3 linked regions of the Hahella chejuensis KCTC 2396 genome follow. The protein of the gene in region 3 binds, or shares a complex with, the protein of the main gene of each other region. Links are inferred from orthologs where the notes say so. Each region holds a gene or a part of one and is shown on either strand. Other genes may lie near its edges.

Evidence for each region.
Region 1: the proteins of rne (region 3) and pnp are in contact, whole or in part, in a cryo-EM structure (PDB 9QH0), measured with the Escherichia coli proteins. The link is inferred for Hahella chejuensis KCTC 2396 from one-to-one orthologs.
Region 2: the proteins of rne (region 3) and eno are in contact, whole or in part, in a solved structure (PDB 2FYM), measured with the Escherichia coli proteins. The link is inferred for Hahella chejuensis KCTC 2396 from one-to-one orthologs.

The regions. Positions count from the first base shown.
Region 1 is NC_007645.1:1,254,776-1,259,873, forward strand. Bases 1,171-4,083 are described here. They hold pnp (polyribonucleotide nucleotidyltransferase), read left to right. Parts: upstream 1,171-1,527; coding sequence 1,528-3,639; downstream 3,640-4,083. Other genes in these bases: rpsO (30S ribosomal protein S15), read left to right, coding at 1,171-1,205; HCH_RS05600 (alpha/beta hydrolase), read right to left, coding at 3,691-4,083. In the rest of the region: tRNA pseudouridine(55) synthase TruB, read left to right, coding at 1-874; more of rpsO, read left to right, coding at 936-1,170; more of HCH_RS05600, read right to left, coding at 4,084-4,611; HCH_RS05605 (DUF3015 domain-containing protein), read left to right, coding at 4,811-5,098. UniProt on the Escherichia coli protein: Involved in mRNA degradation. Catalyzes the phosphorolysis of single-stranded polyribonucleotides processively in the 3'- to 5'-direction. Also involved, along with RNase II, in tRNA processing.
Region 2 is NC_007645.1:1,897,644-1,902,624, forward strand. Bases 1-2,796 are described here. They hold eno (phosphopyruvate hydratase), read left to right. Parts: upstream 1-648; coding sequence 649-1,944; downstream 1,945-2,796. Other genes in these bases: kdsA (3-deoxy-8-phosphooctulonate synthase), read left to right, coding at 1-516. UniProt on the Escherichia coli protein: Catalyzes the reversible conversion of 2-phosphoglycerate (2-PG) into phosphoenolpyruvate (PEP). It is essential for the degradation of carbohydrates via glycolysis.
Region 3 is NC_007645.1:2,183,754-2,189,627, forward strand. What follows is about bases 1,404-5,092. They hold rne (ribonuclease E), read right to left. Parts: upstream 4,775-5,092; coding sequence 1,604-4,774; downstream 1,404-1,603. In the rest of the region: HCH_RS09690 (phospholipase D-like domain-containing protein), read left to right, coding at 1-779; HCH_RS09695 (YecA family protein), read right to left, coding at 821-1,378; HCH_RS09705 (RluA family pseudouridine synthase), read left to right, coding at 5,325-5,874. UniProt on the Escherichia coli protein: Endoribonuclease that plays a central role in RNA processing and decay. Required for the maturation of 5S and 16S rRNAs and the majority of tRNAs. Also involved in the degradation of most mRNAs.

The sequences.
Region 1 (5,098 bases), 930 kb from region 3 along the record:
TTGGACGTCCAATGCTGTATTGCAAAAGGTTAAGTACGCGCTGAACGCGCAGAAAGCGGGTCATACGGGCGCTTTGGATCCTCTAGCGACAGGGGTTTTACCCTTGTGCTTTGGTGAAGCTACAAAGTTTAGCCAATTGCTGTTGGACTCTGATAAAGAGTATGTTACGTGCGCCTATCTTGGCCGTACTACAACCACTTCTGATGCTGATGGCGATATCATAGCGGAGTCGCCTGTTCCTGGCCTCTCTGTTTCTGATCTGGAAAGTGTCCTTGGGAAATTTAGGGGGAATCTAAAGCAGATTCCCTCAATGTATTCAGCTTTAAAGCATAAAGGCACTCCCCTTTACAAGCTTGCCCGGCAGGGGATAGAGGTAGAGAGGGAAGCCAGGGATATCATCATTCATGAGCTTGAGCTCCTAGACTACACTCCTCCTTTTTTGCGTTTACGGGTTCTCTGCAGTAAGGGAACCTATATTCGTAACCTAGTGGAGGATATCGGTCAGGTTTTAGGTTGTGGAGCGCATGTAATGGAATTGCGTCGTACACGTTGCGGACCATTTTCGCTGGCGGATAGCGTTGAGTTTGTTTCATTTGCTGATGAAAGCGGACGCCAAGCCGCGGCGGAGAAGTATAAAGAACGTTTGCTGCCCATAGATTCGTCTGTCCAACAGTTCTCCGAAATAATTTTGGACGAGGCTAATACAGGCTCGATTATCCAGGGGCAAACGGTTAAAATATCGCCTCTCTCAAGCGAGGGGAAGGTTCGTCTGTATACTAACAGGCGTCATTTTATCGGCTTGGGAGAAGTGATGAGCGATGGAACGGTTAAGCCCGTTCGGTTGCTCAATGTGAGCGCGCTTAGCGCTGAATGAATGGGGCGGCTGTTAATATGCGCGGTCGTTTCCGCATTAATCGCATATTTGGAGAAAAATCATGGCATTATCTGCTACCGAAAAGTCGGTTATTGTTAAGGAATATCAAGTAAAGGAAGGGGATACTGGTTCTCCTGAAGTTCAAGTTGCTCTGTTGACTGCTAATATCAACAAGTTGCAAGATCACTTCCAGGCGAACAAGCATGACCACCACTCGCGTCGCGGGCTGATTCGTATGGTTAACCAGCGTCGTAAGTTGCTTGATTACCTGAAAGGCAAAGATACCCAACGTTATGTTGACCTGATCCAGAAGCTGGGTTTGCGTCGCTAAGAAGACAAAGGTATTGCTTTAGTATCCGGGGTATCAAATGTTTGATACCCCGTTACTTTTTGAGGAACCTCCGATTTATTCGATACTTGATGATTTTCAAAGAGCTTCGCGCTCAATGAGATGAAGCAAGAGGGGCTGGCGCTGACGGACGTTTTCCGCACACCTTGCTCCTTAAGTGTTGGAGAAGTCTGTGGTCTTGTTGAGAGATCGAATAAATCAAAGGTTCCTTTGTTGGGTATCTAAGGCTCGAATCGGTAAGTAGCAGCTGATTCCGGATTAAAATTTAAGCGTAAAAATTAAAAAACACTCGTAAGGAGTCAAAGTGAACCCAGTTCGTAAAACATTTCAATACGGCAACTCAACAGTCACTCTGGAAACTGGCCGTATAGCTCGCCAGGCTACTGGAGCCGTGTTGGTGACAATGGACGATACTGTTGTTTTGGTCACCGCTGTTGCAGAAAAAGAAGCTGTTCCAGGTCGTGATTTCTTTCCTCTTTCTGTTCACTATCAGGAAAAAACCTATGCAGCTGGGCGTATTCCAGGCGGTTACTTTAAGCGTGAGGGGCGTCCATCAGAGAAAGAAACTCTGACTTCCAGATTGATCGACCGCCCCATCCGCCCGCTGTTTCCAGATGGTTTCATGAATGAAGTACAAATCATTTGTACTGTTATGTCAGCAAACAAAGATGTCGATCCAGATATCGCCTCCATTATTGGCGCGGCGGCTGCGTTGGAAATTTCCGGCGTTCCCTTCCAAGGTCCACTGGCGGCTGCGCGCGTTGGTTACACTGACGAAGATGGTTACCTGCTGAATCCTGGCTTCAAGGCAATTGAAAACTCTAAGTTGGATATGGTTGTCGCAGGTACCGAAGATGCGGTTCTGATGGTTGAGTCGGAAGCGAAAGAGTTAACAGAAGACCAGATGCTTGGCGCAGTATTGTTCGCTCACCAGGAAATGCAGGTGGCTGTGCAGGCGATTAAAGAGTTTGCTCAGGAAGCTGGTAAGCCTAAATGGGATTGGCAGGCGCCGGAAGTTAATGCTGAACTTTTGGAGGCCTTGAAGGCCAAATTTGCCGGCTCTATCGGTGAAGCTTATGGCATCCGCGTTAAAGCTGATCGTTACGCTAAGTTGGGCGAGCTTCGTCAACAAGCGGAAGAAGAGCTGGCGGGTGAAGAAGAAGGCAAGTTTGAAGCTGAACTGGTCAAGAAATACTTCAGCAAGCTTGAGAAGGCTTGTGTCCGTCAGAATATTATTAAGGGTGAGCCACGTATTGACGGTCGTGATACCAAAACGGTTCGTGACCTGAAAATTGAAGTTGGCGTACTGCCGAACACCCACGGTTCCGCATTGTTTACGCGTGGAGAGACTCAGGCTCTGGTAACAGCGACTCTGGGTACTATGCGTGATGTATTGATGGTGGACGCGTTGGAAGGTGAGAAGAAAGACTCATTCATGTTCCACTATAACTTTCCTCCATACTCTGTGGGTGAAGCATCCCGAGTTGGCGGTGTAGGTCGCCGCGAGATCGGTCATGGTCGTTTGGCGCGTCGTGGCGTACAAGCGTTGATGCCGAATCTTGAGGAATTCCCCTACGCAGTACGCTGCGTCTCTGAGATTACAGAGTCAAATGGCTCTAGCTCAATGGCCAGCGTATGCGGCAGCAGCCTGGCTCTGATGGATGCCGGTATTCCTGTTAAAGCTCCAGTTGCAGGCATTGCAATGGGCTTGGTCAAAGAAGGCGACAGCTTTGCTGTATTGACTGATATCCTGGGTGATGAAGATCACTTGGGCGACATGGACTTCAAAGTAGCGGGAACCGAAAAAGGTGTTACCGCTCTGCAAATGGATATCAAGATCAACGGCATTACCGACGAAATCATGGAAATTGCGTTAGAGCAAGCTCTGCATGCGCGACTCCATATCCTCGGTGAAATGAATAAAGTGATTTCCGAACCACGAGACTCCGTTGCAGATAACGCGCCGAAGATGGAAACCATCAAGATCGATCCGGATAAAATCCGTGACGTTATCGGTAAGGGCGGCGCCACTATTCGTTCTATCTGTGAAGACACAGGCGCTTCTATCGATATCGACGACAATGGTACTGTGCGTATTTACGCGGAAAGCAAGCTGGCGGCGGATGAGGCTATTTACCGTATCACCGAGATCACGGCTGAAGCGGAAGTTGGTAAGCTGTATCGCGGCAAGGTTGAGCGTATTGTTGAGTTCGGCGCGTTTGTAAACATCCTGCCCGGTAAAGACGGTCTGGTGCATATTTCTCAGATCGCGCAAGAACGTGTAGAGAACGTCACTGATTATCTTAAAGAAGGTCAGGAGGTCGTTGTTAAGGTGCTGGATATTGACGCTCGTGGCCGTATCAAACTTTCTATGAAGGAAGTGACTGAAGACGAAAAAGCTTCAATGGCTGGTTAATTCCTCTCTTCCCAAGAAAAGCCGCTCTATGCGGCTTTTTTTATGCCAAATTTAAAGTGGCGAGCGCTTGGGATTGGCGAGAAAGTTCAGTAATACCTGGCGATATTCTGCAATGCTAAAGGTAGCTGTGTGAGGGGTATTGGTGCTTAAGAAGTACTTTGGGTCGCCTGCGTGCTGAAATACTCTCTCGCCGTGGTGATAAGGGATGATTTGGTCAGAGACGCTGTGAATCATCAACAATGGGACTGGTGAGATATTTCCAACGTAATCCTCTGGGTCATAATTCGCAGGAAGGATATAGGAAAAGGGATATTGAAAGGCCCAGGTCAGCCACCCTGCTGCAAGTTTTTCTCGTGCGATCTCCCTTAGATCGCTAAAGGGAGCGTCGGCGATGACCGCGGTGGGTTTATCCGCATGAGGGGGCATCTGTCCTACAAAATTAATGCTCAGCACTGCGCCGATGCTTTGTCCAAGTACAAAGAATGGCGTGTTTGCACCTGGATATCGTGTTTTCAACCATTCGTAACCTGTTTCTACGTCGCTAAGAGCGCCCGCCATCTCTGGCTTGCCAGAGGATAAGCCAAATCCACGGTAGTCCAGACAAAATACCTCATAGCCCTGTTGCGGAAGCCATAGTACGTTGCCGCAATGAGTACTGATATTTTCTGCATTGCCATGCAGGAAATAGACTACGCCTCGCAATGGAGGAGAGGCCTGAAGCAGCCATCCATGAAGACGCTCGCCATCAGGTGTGTTGAGATAAATGTTCTCATATCGAACTTGCGCTTGATCGGGGGTGCGATAGATATGCTTGTCTGGGTAGAAAAGCAGTCCACTACAAGCGCTAAGAAAAAGCAGCGCCCCTAACAATCCAAGTTTGAAAACGGCGTTAGCAAGAGTATTAAATTTATCTGATGTGACGTTCACAATTTGATCTGCCTGTATACCTGAACTAGGCTTACCTCGGGCCATGTAATGGCGCCAAGTCTGTACGCCCTGGTGAGAAATGACCAAGCGTTTCTGTTTCAGCATAGCTGTTTGATGTCTATTTCAGAAAGAGTTTGTCACAACTCGGTTTTCGAGTTGGTTGGCGTTTGTTGCCAGGATGGGCGCTGATACTTGCACAAATAGTACGCGACGAGAATAAGCTAACGTTGAAAGAGGAATCGTTATGAGAAAAATGATGCTCGCTGTTGGGTTTTTGTCGATGACATCCGGCGCTTTTGCTGAAGCCCCTGGGGGACCGGATTGTGGATGGGGCAACATGCTGTTCGCAGGAGAAAGTGGACTGCCTATCCATCTTTTGGCCACCATTACTAATGGCACTTCAGGTAATAACACATTTGGCATGACCTCCGGAACCAATGGATGTTCTGCTAATGGCGTGCTGACCTATGGCGGATCGCCGTTAGTCAACCTCACGCCAATCATGGATGAGTTTTCTGAGGACGTGGCGCGA
Region 2 (4,981 bases), 290 kb from region 3 along the record:
ATTATTCAACTGCCAGCCTTTTTGTCGCGACAAACTGATCTTGTCGCCGCGATGGCGCGGACAGGGTGTCCGGTCAATATCAAGAAGGCTCAGTTTCTGGCTCCTCAAGAAATGAAGCACATTCTGAGCAAATGTGAAGAGGCTGGGAATGATCAACTGATCCTCTGTGAACGGGGCTCCTCTTTCGGTTACAACAATCTGGTGGTCGATATGCTTGGCTTTGGCATTATGAAGCAGTTCGGCTATCCAGTATTTTTTGATGTGACGCATTCGCTGCAGATGCCGGGTGGACTGTCGAGTTCCGCTGGCGGTCGCAGAGAACAGGTCGTGCAATTAGCCCGTTCAGGGATGGCTGTTGGATTGGCGGGGCTGTTCCTGGAGGCGCATCCTGATCCTGATGTTGCGAAGTGTGACGGCCCTTGTGCGTTACGCTTGTCCCAACTCGAACCGTTTTTGGCGCAAATGAAAGCGCTGGACGATATGGTCAAACAATTTCCCAATATTGATACTGCGTGAGGAAGGGTGGGTTGTCGTGACGCTTAAATAAGCGGTCGAATTAATTGCTTATGGAGCGGTCCCGGTAGCTGCAATAACCACAATAATTATTGATTCCGAAACATTACCAACTGTTACAGGAGAAATTGAGATATGGCGGAAATAGTAGATGTGCGCGCCCGAGAGGTGCTTGACTCTCGCGGTAATCCCACCGTTGAAGCGGATGTGGTGCTGAAGTCTGGCGTTGTTGGCTCCGCATGCGCGCCGTCAGGGGCTTCCACAGGTTCTCGCGAAGCTTTGGAATTGCGTGATAAAGATCCTGCGCGTTACATGGGTAAAGGCGTATTGAAGGCCGTCGATGCAGTTAATACTTCGATTCGCTCCGCTTTGATTGGCAGGGATGCGAGAGAACAGCGTGAGCTGGATCGCATCATGATTGATCTGGATGGCACTGAAAATAAAGCCAATTTGGGCGCCAATGCGATTTTGGCGGTGTCTTTGGCGGCTGCGAAGGCGGCGGCGCAAGAAAAAGGCGTGCCTCTCTACGCACATATTGCAGACATCAATGGTACGTCTGGCCAGTACTCTATGCCTGTGCCAATGATGAACATTCTCAATGGTGGAGAGCATGCAGACAATAATGTCGATATTCAGGAGTTCATGGTCCAGCCAGTGGGTGTGGCCAGCTTCCGTGAAGCGCTGCGTGTTGGCGCCGAAATTTTTCACAATCTGAAGAAAGTTTTGCACGACAAGGGGCTGAATACGGCTGTCGGAGACGAGGGTGGCTTCGCCCCTAATTTGCCATCTAATGAAGCGGCGCTGGCGGCGATTGAAGAGGCTGTCACCAAAGCAGGCTACAAGCTTGGTTCTGATGTGACCCTGGCGCTGGACTGTGCGTCTTCTGAGTTTTACAAAGATGGTCAGTACAATCTTTCTGGTGAGGGTAAAGTTTTCTCATCCGAAGAGTTTGCTGATTATTTGGGAGATTTGTCTCAACGTTATCCAATCGTCTCCATTGAAGACGGGATGGATGAGAGTGACTGGGACGGTTGGGCGGCTTTGACCAGAAAGCTGGGAGATAAGGTGCAGTTAGTAGGAGACGATTTGTTTGTTACTAACACCAAGATCCTCAAGCAAGGTATTGATAAAGGTATCGCCAACTCCATTTTGATTAAGTTCAACCAGATCGGCAGTCTGTCTGAAACGCTGGATGCTATCAAAATGGCGAAAGATGCCGGTTTTACGGCGGTAATCTCTCACCGTTCTGGCGAAACTGAAGATACAACCATTGCAGACTTGGCTGTTGCTACTAGTGCAGGACAAATCAAAACTGGCTCATTGTGTCGCTCAGACCGTGTGGCGAAGTACAACCGTTTGCTGCGAATCGAAGAAGAGCTGGCTGGCAGTGCGCCTTATCGTGGCCTTAAAGAGATTAAAGGGCAGGAGTAACCACTGTTCAAAAAAGGAGGGCGCGAGCCCTCCTTTTTGCTGTCAGGGATCTGCTAACGGGGGAGTGTGAAAACTTTTTAAATAAAAGTTAAAAAATGGAGTTGACGTGAAAGAGTAGGTGCGTATAATGCGCCCCACTTCGACGGGGAAGCCGGTCGGAAGGGAGGGAGAAGCGGATTCGAGAGAATCGGCGGCGCTAAAAAGGAGTTGACACTGAAGATTGAAAGTGTAGAATGCGCGCCTCGGTCGGAGAGAGTCTCCGAAAGAGAAAGTTCTTTAAAAAGTTAATCAAGCAATTTGTTGTGGGCGCTAACTGAGGCGGATCTGGAAAAGATTAAGTCTTAAGTTAGTGACTCGTACAATTCATGAGTGAGCAATCACTCAAGAGTACAGTAGTTTTAACTTGAGCAAGATTAAGAATCTTACTGATTCACACTCTTTAAACTGAAGAGTTTGATCATGGCTCAGATTGAACGCTGGCGGCAGGCTTAACACATGCAAGTCGAGCGGTAACAGTCCTTCGGGAGCTGACGAGCGGCGGACGGGTGAGTAAAGCATAGGAATCTGCCTGTTAGAGGGGGATAGCCCGGGGAAACTCGGATTAATACCGCATACGCCCTACGGGGGAAAGCAGGGGATCTTCGGACCTTGCGCTAACAGATGAGCCTATGTCGGATTAGCTAGTTGGTAGGGTAAGAGCCTACCAAGGCGACGATCCGTAACTGGTCTGAGAGGATGATCAGTCACACTGGAACTGAGACACGGTCCAGACTCCTACGGGAGGCAGCAGTGGGGAATATTGGACAATGGGGGCAACCCTGATCCAGCCATGCCGCGTGTGTGAAGAAGGCCTTCGGGTTGTAAAGCACTTTCAGTGGGGAGGAAAGGGCAGTTGCTAATATCAGCTGCAGTTGACGTTACCCACAGAAGAAGCACCGGCAAACTCCGTGCCAGCAGCCGCGGTAATACGGAGGGTGCGAGCGTTAATCGGAATTACTGGGCGTAAAGCGCGCGTAGGCGGTTGCTTAAGCTAGGTGTGAAATCCCCGGGCTCAACCTGGGAACTGCACTTAGAACTGGGCGACTAGAGTTTTGGAGAGGAGGGTAGAATTCCAGGTGTAGCGGTGAAATGCGTAGAGATCTGGAGGAATACCAGTGGCGAAGGCGGCCCTCTGGCCAAAAACTGACGCTGAGGTGCGAAAGCGTGGGGAGCAAACAGGATTAGATACCCTGGTAGTCCACGCCGTAAACGATGAGAACTAGCCGTTGGGGTCCTTAGAGACTTTAGTGGCGCAGCTAACGCGATAAGTTCTCCGCCTGGGGAGTACGGCCGCAAGGTTAAAACTCAAATGAATTGACGGGGGCCCGCACAAGCGGTGGAGCATGTGGTTTAATTCGAAGCAACGCGAAGAACCTTACCTGGCCTTGACATCCAGAGAACTTTCCAGAGATGGATTGGTGCCTTCGGGAACTCTGAGACAGGTGCTGCATGGCTGTCGTCAGCTCGTGTTGTGAAATGTTGGGTTAAGTCCCGTAACGAGCGCAACCCTTGTCCCTATTTGCCAGCACTTCGGGTGGGAACTTTAGGGAGACTGCCGGTGACAAACCGGAGGAAGGTGGGGACGACGTCAAGTCATCATGGCCCTTACGGCCAGGGCTACACACGTGCTACAATGGGGCGTACAGAGGGTTGCGAAGCCGCGAGGTGGAGCTAATCTCTTAAAGCGTCTCGTAGTCCGGATTGGAGTCTGCAACTCGACTCCATGAAGTCGGAATCGCTAGTAATCGCGAATCAGAATGTCGCGGTGAATACGTTCCCGGGCCTTGTACACACCGCCCGTCACACCATGGGAGTGGGTTGCACCAGAAGTAGCTAGTCTAACCTTCGGGGGGACGGTTACCACGGTGTGATTCATGACTGGGGTGAAGTCGTAACAAGGTAGCCGTAGGGGAACCTGCGGCTGGATCACCTCCTTAAACGATATCCAACTGTCTCAGTTTGGCGTCCACAACAAATTGCTTGATTGGCGAGTAGAGAGCTTACTTAAGGGTCATCAGACCCGTGACGCAATCGCGAGATTGCAAGTTCTGGGTCTGTAGCTCAGGTGGTTAGAGCGCACCCCTGATAAGGGTGAGGTCGGTGGTTCAAGTCCACCCAGACCCACCAGAATTTCCTTTTTCTTGGTGAATAACTGAGTGTGATTAGGAAGATTATGGGGCTGTAGCTCAGCTGGGAGAGCGCCTGCCTTGCACGCAGGAGGTCAGCGGTTCGATCCCGCTCAGCTCCACCATTCATAGAATGGTAGTAGTACGGTTGACGATTAAGTAAGTGAAGTCTGACGTATCAGATGATAGAAACGAATACAGCATGAAAGTTTCAGAAAGATGACTGTATTGGTTTCTGGCATTTGGTCAGAGAAGCTCTTTAACAATTTGGATAAGCAAAGTAAAAACCAACGTGGTGACAGATGAAGTTTATTTGTCACTCAACGGATAGGTTTTACTGAGTAGTTATACTCAAGCGCAATATCGGCGAATTATTGTTACGGTGAAACCAGCGCTGTGTGGCTTGAAGTGATGGCAGTAATGAAATTACTTCGGGTTATATGGTCAAGTGAATAAGCGCATACGGTGGATGCCTTGGCAACTGGAGGCGATGAAAGACGTGAAAGCCTGCGATAAGCGTCGGCGAGGTGGCAAATAACCTTTGACCCGGCGATCTCTGAATGGGGAAACCCACCTGATTTATCAGGTATCCTGCACTGAATCCATAGGTGTAGGAGGCGAACCGGGGGAACTGAAACATCTAAGTACCCCGAGGAAAAGAAATCAACCGAGATTCCCTCAGTAGCGGCGAGCGAACGGGGATCAGCCCTTAAGCTTTGTGACAGATAGGAGAACGCTCTGGAAAGTGCGGCCATAGTGGGTGACAGCCCCGTATCTGAAATCTTATCAAAGTGAAATCGAGTAGGTCGGGACACGTGTTATCTTGACTGAATATGGGGGGACCATCCTCCAAGGCTAAATACTCCCAGTTG
Region 3 (5,874 bases):
TGACGGACGATTTCTTTCCGCACGCCCCTGATCCCGGCGAACCAGCGCCAGAAGTGACTTGCGAGTCTGTTGAGGGCGTGGCGAAGCCTGCCTGGCTGGACGTAGCTGTAACTATTTCTGGACCGGTTTTGGCGAACTGGGATAGGGGCTTTCGGGAAGTCTGGCGTGAAAGCAGCAAGGTCATGCTTCCATTAAGTCGTAAGGCTATGAAGGCAGGTGATATAGCGGGGCGCGCCGCCTTTGGTTGGGGGTGGCGAAAACAGGATATTGTGCGTGAGTTACTGCATCGCATTAAACGTTCACATGGGAGTTTGCAGATCATCACCCCTTATTTTGTTACGTCTTGGCGGGTTAGGCGCGCTTTACGTTGGGCGGCTCGACAAGGGGTAAAAGTGCAGATTATCGTTCCAGGGTTAACCAGTGATCACCCAGGGGTGACTTATGCCGCGCGGCGTCATTATCGCTCTTTGTTGCGAGCGGGCGTGGAATTGTATGAATACCAGCCGACATTTATCCACGCCAAAGTGTATATATGCGACGACTGGTGTTCAGTTGGTTCGTTCAATCTCGATCATTGGACTTATCGCTGGAACCTGGAAGCGAATCAGGAAGTGTGGGATGCGGAATTCACCGCCCAAGTAGCGGGCTTTTTTGAGCAGTGCCGTAGAAAGAGTCGGTCGGTAACCTTGGGGTCTTTGGATAGAATGGGCTGGTATAGCCGGCTGATGGTCTATTTGATGGGGAAATTGGACGAACTGCTGATTCGTTTTCTAAGGTGACGTAGCCCTCAACAGGGTGTGAGGGCTAATTGGAATCAAGCTTATTGTTTGGCGTGATAGAGAAGGTACAGGTCGGTCAGATTCTCTGGGATCTGGTCCGCCATTTCCGCCATAAGTTTGTCGTTGTGTTTAATGTCCTCGAAGTCTTCATCCTCGAACAACTCAGAGTGCGCCATCATGGGTAACAGTAGTGATGCGACAGCGGCTTCGTCATAGTCGTCAAACCATAATTTCTCATTGCTCAAGAAGCCCTCAATAAATCCGGCGGACCAGTTGGCTAACGCGTCTTCGTCGTCAAAGATTTCTTCAGGTACTGAGACATTTTCTTCGCTGTGAAGTTGTTGTTCGATATGTTTGAACAGCTTCAGAATGGCTTGTTTGATTTCCTCAAGTTCTGGGCTTTCCAGTTGGCAGGAGCCGTCCAGAATAAGGCGTAGCCATTCATTGACGTCTGCGTCCGCCGGGCCGACGGCAAATGCGCTCAAGAGACCATGAATCCCAAATAGATCCAGGTTTTCTTCTTCTTGGTCGTTGTCGAATAACAGTGACTCAAGATGGTCGATTTCCTGGGAAGTAAAGGGAAAAGCTTCGGATTGCATGACGGGTTCCTTAGAGGACGCTTTGAATCAGTCTAATTTATGCCGATAGCGGATGCTACAGCAAAAATGTGAAGTATTAATATCCGCATTTTGCACTGACTTGATCGGCCAGCTTTCGACAACTTTCGGCGCGCGATGGTTGTTGTCAGGGAACAAAAAGCGAGACGCCGACAACTGGCGTTGCGGCCAAGTCGTCGGCGTTGCATTATGCCGGCTGCCGCCGGCTTAGGCTTGTGACGCTTTGCTATCCTGAGACGATGGTTTGTCTTCAGCCTTTACGTCAGCGACAGTCGCCTCAGGGGCGCTGGGAGCGCTCTTGGGAGGTTCAACCTCCTCGCGAGGCTTCTCCGCCGCTGGAGCCTTTTTAGGTTCTGGCTCTTTTGCTTCCATCTTGGGCTCGATGGTTGCAGCCTCGGGAGGCTTGGGAGCCGCAATCTGCTGGGGCGCCAAGGCGCTACTTGCGTCATTGCCGGCTTGAACTTTCTGAGCCTGTATGCGTTTGCGTACTTCTCGAGGATCATTGAAAGCCCGCTTAGGCTCCTCTTCCTCTTGCGCAGCTGTCGCAGCAGGTTTGTCGGAAGGTTTCTTCTCAACAGTTGGTTCCGGCGCTGCTTTGGTTGCGCCTTTATCCGTCGCAGGCGCTGTGTCTGGCTTGTCCTTGGCCTCTGGAGTCGCCTCTTTCTTCGGCTGCTCAATAGCGGACGCCTTAGCTGCGCGTCCCTCTTTCTTGTCTTCCTTGTTTTTGCTTTCCACAGAGGTGTTGCCCATCGCTGGCGCATTTGCTTTCGCTTGTGCGACGGACCTTTCTAACTGGCTTTCTTTGGGCGCCTCCTCTGATTTGGCCTCCGCAGCCTCTCGCTTAGGGCGACGCGCCTTGTTGCGAGGATCGTTGTCCGCCCGGGCTCTACGCGCAGATTTTTCCTGCCCGTCTTCGCCTGCGTTCTGCTGGTTGGCCTCTGCATCATCCTGTTTACGTTGGCGTGAGTCCGCATCGGATTGTTTTGCGGACTGCTCTGATGCACGTTCCTGCGGAGCCTTGCTTTGCTCGGAGGGTTGATGAGGCTGCTTTGCTGTCTGCTGAGCAGGCTCTACGCCTTTTTCTTCCGCTTTGGGCGGCGCCTGGCGTGTGTTGTCAGTGCTTTCTGATTCAGCGATAGCTTCCACGGACTTGTTCCACACTTCTTTGGCGATTTCAGACTTCGCTGGCTCTTCTGCAGCGCTGGCGGCCGCTGCTGTGAGAGCGCGACGTTCCGCTACTTCCTCAACCGCTTTTTCTTGGTCTTCAGGCTTGTCTTGACGTTCAGGTCTGTCCTGACGCTGTGGGCGAGGAACTGGCTTGCCGGAGGAGCGGTCGCGTCGTGGGCGATTAAACTCTGATTTTTCCTGGCTGCCTGAGTCAGCTTTCGCTGATTCGTTGCGGCCTCTTTGGTCGCGCTGGGAGTCGCCCTTACTGGAGTCGCGGTCGCGTTGACGCCTATCTTTCTGTCCGTCGTTTCGCTCATTGCGGCGCTGGTTGCGGTCGTCATTGCGGCCACGGTTGCCGCGGCGGTTATCCTGTCCGCCATCCCGGGATTCAGCTTGACGGGAGTCGCCTTGACGTTGATTGTCGCGCTGCCCGTCCTGACGGTCCCGCACTTTGACTTTTCTGCGGCCGGCGTCTTTGTCTTGGGATGTTTGCGGAGACTCTGCGACAGTGATCTTGAGATCGCTGTCTTTCTTCTCGCCAGAGAACATTTTTGACACTTTCTGACGCAGACGCTTCAGCAGGCCAACTTCCTCACTTGGAGGAGTGGGCGTAGAGCTTGGCACAATAGTTTTCACCGCGGCTTCCTGGCGTACAACTTCTTTGTGCAGCAGGCTTTCAACCGGGTTCTTCTCTTCCATCTCGGGCCTAACGTTGTAGCTGATTTCGCTAACATTGGCGTTATCGTCCCGGATGCGCTGAACTTCGAAGTGAGGGGTGTCCATATGTGAGTTGGGAACCACGATCACTTTTACGCCATGACGCTTTTGCGTTTTGGCTAAGTTCTCACGTTTTTCATTCAGCAGGTATGTGGCGACGCTGATTGGGCAGATTGCGCGGACTTCCGCTGTTCGCTCTTTAAACGCTTCCTCTTCAATCAAGCGCATAACAGAGAGGGCGAGTGATTCTACGCCGCGAATAGAGCCCTGACCTTTACAGCGGGGGCACATTTCATTACGAGTTTCGCCTAGTGATGGGCGCAAGCGCTGGCGTGACATTTCCAATAAGCCGAAGCGGGAAATTTTGCCGATTTGCACGCGGGCGCGATCCAGCTCCAGCGCCTCTTTCAGGCGGTTTTCCACCTCGCGCTGGTTCTTGTTGGGCGTCATGTCGATAAAGTCGATAACAATCAGGCCGCCGATATCGCGCAGGCGCAGCTGGCGTGCGATTTCGTCCGCTGCTTCCAGATTGGTTTGCAGGGCGGTTTCTTCAATGTCGCCCCCTTTGGTGGCGCGAGCAGAGTTGATGTCGATAGAAACCAGCGCTTCGGTAGGATCGATAACGATAGAGCCCCCGGATGGCAGTTTTACTTCTCTCTGGAACGCAGTCTCGATCTGGCTTTCAATCTGGTATCGATTGAATAGCGGAATATCATCCTGGTATAGCTTGATGCGGTTTTCGAAGTTCGGCATCACCGCTTTCACGAAGTTAAGAGCGTCTTGGTGCACTTGTGGGTGGTCGATCAGAACTTCGCCAATATCCTGGCGTAAATAGTCGCGGGTGGCGCGAATCACCACGTTGCTCTCCTGATAGATCAGGAACGGAGCAGGCTTACTATCTGATGCGTGACGTATGGAGTCCCAGAATTGCAGTAGGTAATCCAGGTCTCTTTGCAATTCTTTGGAGGAACGGCCAACGCCTGCGGTGCGAATAATCAGTCCCATATCTTTGGGAACTGTCAGGCCGGACATGGCGTCTTTCAATTGGTCGCGATCATCGCCTTCAATGCGGCGGGAGATGCCGCCAGCGCGAGGGTTGTTTGGCATTAACACCAGGTAACGGCCGGCCAGGCTGATGAACGTCGTCAGCGCTGCGCCCTTATTGCCGCGCTCTTCTTTGTCCACCTGAATGATGATTTCCTGGCCTTCCTGCAGCAAATCCTTGATGTTCATCTTGCCGCCTTTTTGCGGCTGGCTCTTGAAGTATTCGCGGGAGATTTCTTTTAAGGGCAGGAAACCGTGGCGCTCTGCGCCAAAGTCTACGAAGGCGGCCTCAAGGCTGGGCTCTATACGGGTAATCTTGCCTTTGTAGATATTGGATTTTTTTTGCTCGCGGGTGCCGGACTCAATGTCCAGGTCGTACAGTTTTTGTCCGTCTACGAGGGCTACACGCAACTCTTCTGGTTGAGTTGCGTTGATCAACATTCGCTTCATTTATGTTTTTGTCCCACTCAGTGTTCTGTGGGCGCCAAAAACCGCTTAAGCAAGTCGGAACGGTGATGCGTGAGGCCACAGCGGAGGTGTGCTGGTGGACCATGGGATGGAATCATCCGGGTCAACCATAGAGTTACAGATTGTGCCTCTATTGTGCGAGCCGTACATTATCTATGCGTGCGCCGTGTCGTCACTAGTTTTCCACCCTCTTTTATAATCAGAGGATGGGCGGGAGGGGGGTTGTCCCTACCGCGGGAATTCGTTCCGCCTGGATATGCGTCTCTCGGCGCCGTTTTATCGGTTGCCAGTCTGATTACAGCATATAGGCTTGGAGTCAACGCTCGGTTTATAACCCGTGTTCAACTCTGTATAATCTCTTCGCGCCTGATGTTATGTCATCGCTCAGCTATTCGGATGCTAAATGGCCTACCTTTTTCCGCCGAGTTAGCGCCTTGAAAATATAGCAGTTAAACCCCTGGCATTCAATCACGTTTGTTTTGTCCGGTTTTTATTCAAAAATATTTGCGGTTTACGCCAGAGTTAAATATTTGTGACTAAATTAGATAGCGGGGCCGGCGTCGGCGCCCGAGTTGTTACTATCGATAGTGGATCCGATGGGCAGCGCTTGGATAACTTCCTGGTGCGGGAGCTAAAAGGCGTGCCGAAAGGGAAGATATATAAAATAATTCGCAAGGGAGAGGTGCGAATAAATAAGGGGCGCTGCAAGCCTGAGACTAAATTGAAAGATGGGGATCAGGTCCGAATTCCCCCCATTCGCGTATCGGAAGGCGATAGCTTAGAACCAGTTATACCTGCTGGCCTTATAGAGTTGGTCTCTCAGTCTACACTGTTTGAAAATGACGAGCTGCTTATAATAAATAAACCGTGCGGCGTGGCGGTTCATGGCGGTAGCGGCGTCAGCTTTGGCGTCATTGAAATACTTCGCGCCGCGCGCCAGGATATACGTTTTCTTGAATTAGCTCATCGACTTGACCGTGACACATCTGGCGTTTTAGTGCTGGCTAAAAAGCGCCGAGCCTTGGTGCAGTTTCATGATATGTTGAAAACTGGCAGGGTCGAGAAAATTTATCACGCTTGGG